DNA from 3 places in the Lactobacillus helsingborgensis genome. Region 2 is predicted to be linked to each of the others. Evidence: predicted binding sites of a transcription regulator. Region 2 holds the regulator's gene; each other region holds the start of a gene.
The links. Region 2 encodes LexA, which represses DNA repair genes until DNA is damaged. Its sites were predicted from a motif close to CNAACANNTGTTNG; they were not measured.

Region 1 (4,292 bases), 490 kb from region 2:
CAAAACCGCTTAGTGTTACAACTTTAGGAGTATCATCAATTATTAAATCTACTCCTGTGAGTGCTTCAAATGATCTAATATTGCGTCCTTCACGACCAATAATTCGACCCTTCATTTCTTCATTAGGTAAATCTACCACTGATACTGTGGTTTCAGCCACTGTATCAGCTGAGCTGCTTTGAATAGCATCAATAATTATTTTACGAGCATAATGATCAGCCTTCGCTTTTACTTCTTCATTGCTGTTGCTAATCATTTCAGCCCGCTCTTTGACTAGCTCATCTGCTAATTGATTTAGAACCAGCTTTTTAGCCTGTTCCTTGTCTAAATGGGCTACTTCATAAAGCTTTTGCGTAGTCTGTTCAACTAATTCATCAGTTTTTTGTAATTTAGTGGTTAATTCAGTTTGCTTTTTTTCTAGCTGTTCGTCTTTTTTAGCTAAATCGTCCTCTTTTTCTTTTAGCAAAGAGTTCTTATGATCGAGAGTATCCTCTCTTTGTGTTAAACGATTTTGATCACGCGCAATTGTATCACGCTTATCGTTTAATTCATCTTCAACTTTTTGTCGGTAATCCTGAATTTGCTCTTGAGCTTCAAGAATCTTTTCTTTCTTTGTGTTTTGTGCACTTTGTTTTATAGCATCAGCCGCTTGCTTCTGTGCATTGACTTCAGCTTTTGCAGCATCAACTCGTGCTTTAGCTTCGCTTAAAATATGATCGGCATCGTTTTGGGCGTTCCGGGCTTTTTTCTCCCAAGCACTTTTACGGATAACATAACCAATAACTATGCCTAATATAATTGAAATAATAGCAATCGCGACGGGAATCAAAAATTTACTTGTCATGATTTCTATCGCCTTTTTTATTTTTTTAGATTATTCACACAATATTAATGATAAAGAACCACGGGGATTATGTCAAACGACAAGAAAAAACCTTAACTTGTTTTCACAAGTCAAGGTCTATTTCTTCAAAACTAATTGCTTTTGCTGTCGGCTTCTTTTTTAGCAGAAGCTTCCTTTTCTGTATTTGCAGCGTTTTTAGCTTTCTTCTCTTTTATTTTTTCTGGGTCTTCGCGCTCAGCAACTGATTCCTCGTCAATACCGTAGGCCTGACGAACCTGTTTCTGCACTTCATCATAAACTTCCGGATTATCTTCCAGATACTTTTTAGCGTTTTCGCGCCCTTGTCCAATTCGTTCATCGTTATATGAATACCATGAACCAGCCTTTGCGATAATGTCTTTGTCGGCTGCCATATCAAGAAGTTCACCACTTTGAGAGATACCTTTGCCGTACATCATATCAACTTCAGCAACTTTAAAAGGTGGAGCAACCTTATTTTTGACAACTTTAATTTTCACACGGTTACCGGTGATTTCTCCACCAGTTTGTTTAATCTTTTCGGCTCTTCTAATCTCTAAGCGAATAGTTGCGTAGAACTTAAGCGCACGACCACCAGGGGTAGTTTCAGGATTACCAAACATAATGCCGACTTTTTCACGAATTTGGTTAATAAAGATTGCAATAGTTTTAGTCTTATTGATATTACCAGAAAGTTTACGGAGGGCTTGGCTCATCAAACGAGCTTGCAGACCAACATGGCTATCGCCCATTTCTCCGTCAATTTCGGCTTGAGGTACAAGTGCTGCAACCGAATCAACAACTAAAATATCAATTGCGCCACTTGTAATTAAAGTATCAGCAATTTGCAATCCTTCTTCACCAGTATTGGGTTGAGATAAGATTAGTGAGTCAACATCAACGCCTAAAGCTTCGGCATATGCCGGATCCATGGCATTTTCAGCATCAATATAAGCAGCAGTTCCGCCTCTTTTTTGCACTTCAGCTACTGCATGTAGCGCAACAGTAGTTTTACCAGAAGACTCTGGTCCATATATTTCTACAATTCTACCCCGGGGATAGCCGCCAACACCCAAGGCTGCATCAAGAGCAAGCGAGCCTGAGGGAATAGTCGAAATCTTAGTATCGGCCTTATCGCCCATTCGCATAACGGCGCCTTTACCAAAATTTTTCTCAATTTTCTTAAGCGCATTTTCCAATGCGGCCTGTTTTTCATCTTTGGCCAAGACTTTGTCCTCCTCTAATTAGTTTCATTATTTTAGTACTTAATAATTATACTTTGCTTTAGTGTATATTTGCAAGGAAAAAGCGAACAAATGTTTAATATTTTTATTCACAATAATAATTACGCAAAATTTTCGGCCTTTTTTTAATTTATTTTCTTTAACCCTTTTGGTTGTAACAGTTTTTGGAGAAAATTCAAAATAATGTCAGCTAAAATCGCCATCAAGGCTGTAGGGAGAGCACCAGCTAATATAATTGCACTACCATTAGTGGCATTAGTACCACGAATAATAATATCACCTAATCCGCCAGCACCGACAAATGAACCAATTGATGTAATACCAATAGCAATTACCAGCGCATTTTTTAAACCGGCTATTATCACAGACATCGATAAAGGCAAGCGTACCATATAAAGTAACTGAAATTTAGTCATGCCCATTCCTTTTCCTGAATCAATGACGTTCTTGTTGACGTTACTCATGCCAGTATAAGTGTTTTTAATTATGGGCAAAAGTGAATAAAGCGTCACTGTGACAATCACAGTCATAACGCCTAACCCTAAACCAATCATGACAATAGATAAGAGAGCAAGGGAAGGAATGGTTTGGATAAAGTTGGCAATTCCAACCACAAAATCACCTAAATGACCATTACGAGAGATAAAAATCCCAACAGGAATACCGATCACCGCAGCAAATAGAACACCGTAAATTGAAATTAAAAAAGTGCGATTAAATTGTGCTAATACGTAACTGCCATTATGGGCGTAATAATAAATAAATTGTTGCCATAAAGATAAATGAGACATTATTTCTCCCCCCTAAAGTAATTATGCTTTACCAAGAACTGGTGAGCTACAGTAGCTGGTTCAAGCAGTTTATCATCTACTTGGTAATTCATTTTACGAATATCATGCACACTTACATTTCCAACCAAGCGTTTCAGTATTGGTTTTAATTCAGGGTGCTGCCTTAATATATAATTATTAATTAACATGCCACAATTATATGGGGGAAAGAAATGTTTATCATCTTTTAACAAGTGCAGGTGATAACTGTCGATGCGACCATCCGTAGAATAACCCAAGATGACATCCATTTTGCCACTCTTTAAAGCAGAATATACCAAGCCAATATTCATAGGATGAGCTTTAGTAAAAGTAATGCCATAGGCCGTTTGAAATGCAGGATAACCCACACCGGGAGCATTGATCCACTCAGAAGCTATACCAACAGAAAACTTATCTTTGACCTTTTTTAAATCAGAAATTTTGTAAAGGTGATATTTCTTTTGGTCTTTGGCTCTCACCATAAAAGCATAATTATTTGCAAAGCCATAGGTGTGTAAATAAGTTTGATCCCATCTTTTCTTTACTTCCCGTCTGACAGTGTTATTTGCTTTTTGAGAATCTTTAATTGCCGGTAACAATAGATTGGCAGTTAGTTCGCCACCATCGTAAGCGGCAGCTTGTATATCAGCATCATGACGATATAAAGCTTGATGCTGCATTGGTGCAGAGCCCAAATTATTAACTATTGAGGTTTTATATGATGTTTCGTGTTCAATAAGTTGCGCAATGATATTGGCCATAACTTGAGATTCGGTGGTAGTAAGTGCCGTTATTCTGATATTTTCTTGACTGCCTTCACTATCAGAAAGACCGGGTAATCCACATGCACTCGTGGTTATCATTATTAAAAAGGCAGTAATCATCACTAATATTTTTTGCAAATATCTTTTCATGATTAGCACCTCCCTATATTCCCTTTGGCGTTAGTTTACGTTCAAGTTTACCTAATAGATAATCTGTTAACAGGGCTAAAATAATTACAGGAATAGTACCCCCAAAAATTAGGTCAGTTTGATATAGACTAAGTCCGTTAAAAATAAAGTCGCCCAAACCACCTGCTCCAATATATGAAGCAAGAGTAGCCCATGCAATAACATAAATAGCAGAGAGTCTGATTCCCGCCATAATGACAGGCATTGCTAAAGGAATATCAACTTTTAAAATTAATTGCATATTAGTCATACCTAAACCCCGGGCAGAATCTATCGTATCTTGATTTACCCCGGTGAGACCAACATAAGTATTACGTAAAATAGGCATTAGACTATACAAAAAAAGTGCTATTATTGCTGGCAAGCGCCCTACACCAAAGAAAGGAATCATCATTGCCAGAAGTGCCAGAGCCGGAATGGT
Region 2 (4,292 bases):
CTTTTCCAGTAAACGATCCACGTGTTGCCAAGGTTGAAGTATTGCGTCATGGTCGTGTACGTCGTGCTAAACTTTACTACTTACGTGATCGTCACGGCAAGTCTGCTAGAATTGCAGAAAAGCGTCGCTAATTCACGCTTAAGTATAAGAGAATCATTCCGTAAAGGGATGATTCTCTTTTTTGTTTATGGTAAAATCTTCAGCAAAATATTTTTTATGGAGGGTAGAATTATGAATGAACCATTTTTATTAAATTTTGATACTAGTCCAAAAGCAGTTTTAGAACCAGAGCACGAAAAAGAAATTAATCACTTTCATTTTCAAGCTAAATTGCTGTTTGCCTTTTTAACTACAGCTTCAATCAACAAATTTTTAGTTGGTCGTCCTCATAAACAAGTGGGATTTTTTGAATGTTTTGAAGGAAAAACTCCCATTTATGAAGTTGATTTAGATGGAGCAAAGTTTACCCTTTGTCAGGCTAAAATGGGGGCCGCTGCTGCAGTACAACTGTTAGATTGGTTAATAGGTTATGGTGTTAAACAGATTTTAGCAATTGGCTCAGCAGGTTGTTTGGTTGATTTACCAGAAAGTTATTTTCTGGTGCCTACAAAAGCCATAAGAGACGAAGGTACGTCATTTCATTATTTAAAACCAGGGACATTTGTCGAGTTAGAATCTGCATTTTTAGACAAAACAAAGAAACTAATGAACGAAAATGGATTTACGGTTAAAGAAGTAACTACGTGGACTACTGATGGTTTTTTTAGAGAAACTGCCAAGAAAGTAAAACAGGCTAAAGCATTGGGCGCCTCATGTGTTGAAATGGAATGTGCAGCGCTCGCTGCTTGTGCACAATTTAGAGGGGTCGACTTTGCACAAATATTATTTACAGCGGATTCTCTTAAAGACATAGAAAAGCATGATGAAAGAGGCTGGGGCAGGGATGCTCATGAAGGAGCGATTAGTTTAGCTGCTAATATCATTAGTGAAATTTAACCAAGTTTGTGAAAAAATACTGCTGTGGAACTAAAGTGAAACAGCCGCATAATTCACAAGTTATCTAAATGCATGCCTAATAATCAACGTTTTTACTTATAAAAATTTGTGAAAACAAATATAGCATTGCTTGTGGAAAGTTACTTTTTTCCTTTTGTAAGAGTATTTTAAGCCGTTTTAAGATAGTCATAAAAATGACTAAAAGATACTTGCTAGCTTAGCGAAACCTTAAATTTAGCCAGATTAAGGCTACGGTTAAAATGAGTCTTATGAACCAGTGAATCCAAGTAATTTGGTGATGAAGAGAAAAACCATTTGCTAGAGCGGTAAATAAAAGTGCTACTAAAAATATAGTAGTTAAAAGTGGTATCTTTAGAATACTTCCAGCAATAATGCCTAATGCAAACAAAACGTTGACCATGATCAGCCAAATTGGCAGACTAGTGATTAGCAGAAAGCTGGCGCTAATCATAAGAGCACCATAGATAATAGTTAAAGAGATTGTTAGATATGACATTTTAATACCTCCTGCTAAAATTTAATCATCTGGGGTCGACCCTACGTCAAGGAGATAATTATGTATTTGAAAGAATTTATGCAAAAGGAAAATACTACACGTGATACAGTTAGACATTATATCTACTTAAACTTAATAACTCCTGTTCGTAAGGGAAGAAACTATTGGTTTACTGAAAACGAATGTGATATTTTTGAAGCAGTTAAAGAGTTTCAAGACTTGGGTTTTTCACTGCAAGAAATTAAGGAAATAAAAAAACTACACGATGAATCGTGTAGTACTGAAAAGCAGCGTAAGCAAAACTTAAAATTGATTGCAGAAAAAATCACTACTATATCTGCCAAAATTAACAAATTAAAAATGCAGAAAAAGGTACTGGAAGAAGTAGGAGAAATGTTACAGAAAAAAAGCACTATTGAATCAAGAGAAAAATAGTGCAAATTTTTAACTTAAACTATGGAACTCCGATAAAGACCAACAACTTTACCCAGGATATGTACACTGGACAAGATAATTGGATCCATCGTATCATTTTCAGGCTGTAGGCGATAATGACCTTTTTCCTTATAAAAGCGTTTGACGGTGGCTTCATTTTCATCAGTCATGGCTACTACTATCTCACCGTTAATTGCCGTACTTTGCTTGCGGACAATGACATTATCACCATTTAAAATACCAGCATTAATCATACTTTCACCGTGAACTCTCAACATGAAGAGGTCACCAGCATCATTAGCTAAATCAGGCGGCAGAGGAAAATAATCTTCGATATCTTCGACTGCCAAAATCGGCTGACCAGCAGCCACATCACCAATAACAGGAATTTCATTAGGCTTGATGCCAATAGCTTTTTTGCCTTCTTCAGTTATTTCAAGAGCTCGGGGCTTCGTAGCGTCTTTAATTAAATATCCTTTACGCTCTAAACGAGATAAATGTCCGTGAACGGTAGAAGTTGACGATAGGTCAACTGCATGGCAAATTTCACGAACAGTTGGTGGAAAGCCGCGATCTGCCACGGTTTCATAAATATAACGTAAAATTTGTAACTGCTTGGTATTTTGTTTCGTCGTCATTGTAATCTCCAGTATTTTAAACGTTTTCTTGATACTATTTATTTTAGCAGATTTATTTTGATACTACAAACAAATGTTCTGAAAAATCTTAAACTTTTTTTATTACCAAAAATAAGGTAGACTTTCATAATTGAGAGGTGCGAAAATGACAGAAGATAATGAACAAAAATTAATTAATCGTATTAATGAACTCTATCATAAGAAAAAAAGCAGTGGTTTGACGGCTGCAGAGGAAAACGAAAGAAAAAAATTACATCAGGAATTTATTAAAAATTTCAGAGCTGGTTTTAAACAAGATGTTGAGAATTTGGTCATTATTGATAAAAATGGCAAGGAAATAACATCTGAAAAAGCCAAAAAAGCACAACGTCAGAAAGGTTTAAGAAAAGATTAACTTTGACCTTTAATTTTACTTAATTTTTAGGTAAGATATACCTATTGGACAAATTGAGGTGATTTTTTATGAAATTGGGTTTAGCTATTTTTTTAATTGTTATAGCACTTTTATTAGGCCTAGTCGGTGGTTTTTATGGTGCAAGAGCATATATGAAAAAATACTTTAAGGATAATCCGCCAATTAGTGAAGATATGATTGTTGCTATGATGTCACAAATGGGGCAAAAACCTTCAGCCAAGAAGGTTAACCAAGTGATGAACATGATGAAGCACCAAAAATAAAATTTTTGCTAAATTGAAATAAAGGCGGAGCGTATGTCTCCGTTTTTTTATTGTTAATGTTCAGGTGAAACATGGGAATATTTTTTAAATTAGGTTGGTTTTTTAAAAAGGAAAAAAAGCGTTACCTTATTGGTGTCACATTTTTGGCACTTACTTCTATTGTAAATTTAGTGCCACCTCGGATTTTGGGTTTGATGGCGGATCAATTAGACCGTGGTCATATTAGTTGGGAGCAATACGGACTGCTTATTTTAGCAATTATTTTTGCCGCACTTTTACTTTATGGCTTCCGCTATTTTTGGCGTAAGCAAATTTGGGGCGGTGCTGCAGAGTTGGAGCTGCAAATGCGGTCTAAATTGTTTAGTCATTTTATGGCAATGGATCGCACGTTTTATCAGCGTCACCGGACTGGCGACTTAATGGCTCATGCCACTAACGATGTTTCCGCAATTCAGGAAGTTGCAGGAGAAGGCGTTTTAACGCTAGTTGACTCGCTTATTATGAGTGTTTCCACCATGGTTGCCATGATTGCTTTTGTTGACTGGCGCTTAACTATTGTGGCTTTACTGCCTTTACCATTCTTAGCTTGGGGTGCTTGGAAATTAGGTGATCGTCTGCACGATGCTTTTGATAAATCTCAAGCTGCTTTCTCCAAGCTGAATAACAAAACGCAAGAATCTGTTTCTGGCATCAAAGTACTTAAAACTTTTGGTCAAGGCAGGGAAGACACGGAAGCCTTTGACCAGATGATTGATGAAACCATTAATATTAATAAAAAAGTATTTAAATGGGATTCACTGTTTGACCCTCTGGGAACTCTACTTATTGGACTAACATACACAATAACTATTATTTATGGTGGCTTGCTAGTTTTAAATAAAGTATTGACAATCGGGCAACTGGTTTCATTTATCGCATATATCGGCAACATGGTTTGGCCAATGTTTGCAATTGGCTACCTTTTCAATATCTTGGAACGCGGAAGCGCCAGTTATGACAGGGTTGAAAAATTGCTAAATGAAAAATCA
Region 3 (4,292 bases), 930 kb from region 2:
GGTAAAAAACTTCATATCTATAGAGAATTGGTAGATTTATTTAATTTAAAGCAGTTTTCATATGATGATTATGCGCAAAAATATTTTAAACAATTAATAATAAATTCGGAAAAAGAGAAAGATTTTGGAAGAAAACCGTATGATGCAGAAACATTGCTTTATGTACTAAACTTTAATTATATTCATATAAATTTTTCTAAATTTTATACAAAAGTTTCACCTAGGATTGAATCTCAAGTAAAAATTATTGAAAATCTATGTGATACTGAATATATATACTTTTGGAATATTTATTTGATGAACCCGCGCGAATTTCTTCCTGTTGTGTCAGATAGTAACTTATTAGGTGTTGATCAACTGCGCTTTTCATATAGAGGAGAAACCTATGCTGATCACGTACTTACTCGATGTAGAGCCATTTCCGCTAAGTCTTAACTAAATTGTTAACATAAAAAAGTTAATAGGCTGATAGATAGTAAGGATTTTATGAATATTAGTTTAGTTATAAACTGCAATTTTCAAATTAGACAGTAAATTTAAGCAATAAAAAAGGAGTTAGTTCACTTGTATTTGATAGACTAACTCCTTTTTAATTTAACTTCATTGCGCAAAATTTAAAGTGCTAATTGAGTTCTAATTGGTTCAAGTAGCCACAGTGCCTGCCTTACCTGAGCAATTGTTGCTTTAGGTGATTTTAGAACGGAAGAAGCAATCAACAAAGCATTATTATAATTCTTTACTGCACTTTCATCATGACCTTTAACATTCTGGGCATTCTTTTTTGCCTCAAATTTTCTTTGCAATTCTTGCTTATCCTTATCTGTTGCTACTTTCTGATCGTTCTCGGCATCCTTAGGAGAATTAAGAGGGACTAATTTATTTCCTCCGGCATAAGTGACATCACTGACTTTGATAAAGCTGTTACTATAGTGGATCTTGTCTTCTGTCGTTTCAATTGGTTTGTTGGTGTTTTTATCAATCTCTGCATCTTTAAGGTCGGTGCCATCGTTATTAACAAAATAACTTCTGTCCTGTTTGTAGGGTACGTAGTGATAAAACAGTTCGGCTTTGTTTTCGCTAGGTACCCATAAGTAATAAAGACCATCAGTGGTTAGCGGGGTTTGATTACGGTTCCTGTAACTGACACCTGTTGGGGTACCGTCAAGACTATAGAATTTAGTATCTGCTGTAGTCTGAGGCTTTACAAAAGTGAATGTAAGCTCACTATAACTTGATGTTGGCAAATAGTTTCTCAATTTAATGTAACTTTGAGCAACATATTCGTTAGGATAATCGTGCAGGCGATAGATATAGCCTTCAAAGTCTTCTGCCCAAGGCTCAACCGCCAAATCAACTTTAATTTTTTGACCCTTTTTTAGAACGTGCTTAGTAGAATCATTGGTTAATGTTTGAGTTGTCGTCTTTTTGAGAACAGTGGCATAGGTAACGCCATTATACATAAGAGGATATCCATCTATACTATCAACGTTATTTGCTCTAATATAACGATTCTTTCCCATTGCATAGCAGTCTTTACCATTACTGTTTCTGCCTGCAGGTAATAATAAGTTGGTTTTTGCTCAGAAACACCAGAATAATATCCAATTTCTTTACTTATATCATTGTAATGCAAACTAGTTAATAAATTTAGAGCAAACAGACGTTCATTTTTTTGCTAGCGGACAAATACTTGTATAATTAGGTTAGTAAGTATCTAGAAGTAAATAAAGAAGATGTAATGATGAAGCAAGAATCATTATTTGCAAACAGTGGGCAAAATGAACCATTGGCTAACCGCGTGCGTCCCCAAAATCTAGCTCAGTTTGTAGGACAAGAACAGCTGCTGGGACCGGGAAAAATTTTGCGAGAAATCATTGATAATGACCAGGTTTCCTCAATGATTTTTTGGGGACCACCGGGAGTCGGTAAAACGACTTTGGCTGAAATAATTGCCCGGCAGAGTCAAGCGAGCTTTTTTAATTTTAGTGCGGTTGACAGCAGCATTACTAAAATCCGCAAAATTATGAAGCAGGCAGAAGCTGAACACGAAGTGGGGCAAAAAACGCTGGTATTTGTAGATGAAATCCATCGTTTTAATAAAGCACAACAAGATTCTTTTTTACCCTACGTTGAACGTGGCAGTATCATTTTAATTGGTGCTACGACCGAAAATCCTTCCTTTGAGGTTAACTCGGCGCTGCTTTCACGCTGTAAGGTTTTTGTCTTAAAACCGCTTGAAGTCAAAGATATTATCAAGTTATTGCAAAACGCTTTGCACAACCCTAACGGTTTTGGCAAGTTAACCGTCAAAATCAGTGAGCAGGAGATTAAAGCCATTGCCAAATTTGCCAACGGTGACGCCAGAACAGCTTTAAATACGCTGGAGATGGCAGTTTTAAACGGTCATAAAACTGGCAATACGATCGCCGTGACTATGGAAAGTCTGGGACAATTAATCACCCAAAAGTCAGTCCTGTATGATAAAGACGGAGAAGAACACTACAATATCATCTCCGCTTTGCATAAATCAATGCGTAACAGCGATGTGGACGCGGCAATTTATTGGCTGTCGCGGATGCTTGAAGGGGGAGAAGATCCGCTTTATATTGCACGCAGACTAGTGCGCTTTGCCAGTGAAGATATTGGCTTGGCAGATACTAATGCGCTGAATGTGGCGGTCAACGTCTTTCAGGCTTGTCAATTTATAGGGATGCCGGAATGTGATGTGCACTTGACGGAAGCAGTGATTTATTTGTCGCTTGCTCCGAAATCAAACGCAGTTTATAAGGCTAGGCTGGCTGCTGAAGAAGATGTTAAGAAGACTATTGATGAACCAGTGCCTTTGCAAATTCGCAATGCCCCGACTAAGTTAATGAAAGATTTGGGCTATGGTAAAGGTTACCAACTCGCGCATTATGCTAAAGACAAGTTAACGACAATGAAAACTATGCCACCGAGTTTAGAGGGACACGAATATTATTTGCCAACATCGCAGGGTCATGAAGACCGCTTTAAAAAGAGATTGGAGCAGATTAAAGAATGGCACATAGAACACGATGATTAGCGCGCAGCTTTTAAAGTCTAGCCTCATTGGTTTTAATTACCGGGACACTGCTATTTGAGCATCAACTAAAAAGCGGGCAAACCACAATTTAAGTGGTTTGCCTGTTTTTGTGCTCTTTCTTTTCTGTGGCAATATTTATTTAAATTCATTATTTGACGAAAACCATGTTGCCTGAAGCCCACATAATGTAAAAAAACAGAATAACACTAATTATTAGAGCTAATAGCCAACCCAAAACCAAACTTATAATAAAGGTAATATGTTTGTGTTGAAAAAATGTTGTAAATACATCTGACAAAGCTGATAGTAGGAGACCCAAAGCGCCAACGCTTAAACCAAGAGATTTGAAAAACGGTAGGATTAAAACCAACAAGAATTCGCCTAATGCAATAAGCCATACAACTTTATATAGATGATCTGATAACAGTTGTTCTTTCATCTTAGTCTGTTTTTTGGTCATTATTAATAGCTCCAATCATGATATTGCCAAGATTTATTATGCACAAAGCAATATTAAACTTTTCACAGATACAAGAAACAGTTATAATTTAATTTAAACTTTTAGTTATATCAGTGATAATAATTACTTATAGGTTAGTACATAAATATTAAATTGTAAAATTTTTAATTAGAGATAAATTAAGCTGATTTTTGACCAATCTGAAACAGATGTAATAGCTGATATTTCTAACGGAACAACTGCAGTGACTAATAGAACCTTTGATTAATACCACATTTCATTTATAATTATAAATAATAAAATAATTAAAATAATTCGAAAAAGAAAGGCTGTGGGAAATAAGATGAAAATGAAATTAGCAAGAGTTGCTTTACTGTGGTTGTGTATAATTGAAATGGAGGCTTTTTTCTCCAATAAGCCGAATTATAACTTAATATGGTCAATTAGTGCATTCATCATAACAATAATTGCTACAGCTTGCTTTGAAGTAAAAGAAGAAACATTTACTAAGCAAGTCGAAAATGATTTATTTTATTTTATGGCATTACAAGGTGCACCTATTAGTTTTGAAACTTTATATTTATTGAATATGACAGATGAGCAAGAAGATCACCCATTATTAATACTCTTAATTATTGTCTTAAATCTAATCTGTGTGCTTTTATTTGACTATTTAATTAATCGGGCTAAATTTTACCAAGCTGAAGGTAAAAATGAGTAAAATTTAACAAGATTTGAGTACCAGGCAACTATACTGCTTGGTACTTT

Region 1: recA (recombinase RecA) is a predicted target of LexA. The motif match lies at 2,172-2,185, and genes of this name have one in related genera.
Region 3: DLD54_RS00815 (replication-associated recombination protein A) is a predicted target of LexA. The motif match lies at 1,654-1,667, and genes of this name have one in related genera.

The regions. Positions count from the first base shown of each region.
Region 1 covers NZ_CP029544.1:611,725-616,016, reverse strand. The annotation lists gene rny (ribonuclease Y) at 1-844, opposite strand, end outside; gene recA (recombinase RecA) at 976-2,088, opposite strand; gene DLD54_RS03090 (ABC transporter permease) at 2,232-2,897, opposite strand; gene DLD54_RS03085 (osmoprotectant ABC transporter substrate-binding protein) at 2,897-3,832, opposite strand; gene DLD54_RS03080 (ABC transporter permease) at 3,846-4,292, opposite strand, start outside.
Region 2 covers NZ_CP029544.1:1,102,471-1,106,762, reverse strand. The annotation lists gene rplS (50S ribosomal protein L19) at 1-131, shown strand, start outside; gene DLD54_RS05235 (nucleoside phosphorylase) at 232-996, shown strand; gene DLD54_RS05230 (hypothetical protein) at 1,214-1,513, opposite strand; gene DLD54_RS05225 (MerR family transcriptional regulator) at 1,574-1,948, shown strand; gene lexA (transcriptional repressor LexA) at 1,963-2,586, opposite strand; gene DLD54_RS05215 (DUF896 domain-containing protein) at 2,732-2,980, shown strand; gene DLD54_RS05210 (YneF family protein) at 3,049-3,264, shown strand; gene DLD54_RS05205 (ABC transporter ATP-binding protein) at 3,336-4,292, shown strand, end outside.
Region 3 covers NZ_CP029544.1:172,924-177,215, forward strand. The annotation lists gene DLD54_RS00805 (P-loop NTPase fold protein) at 1-435, shown strand, start outside; gene DLD54_RS00810 (hypothetical protein) at 615-1,520, opposite strand; gene DLD54_RS00815 (replication-associated recombination protein A) at 1,742-3,064, shown strand; gene DLD54_RS00820 (hypothetical protein) at 3,213-3,524, opposite strand; gene DLD54_RS00825 (hypothetical protein) at 3,874-4,245, shown strand.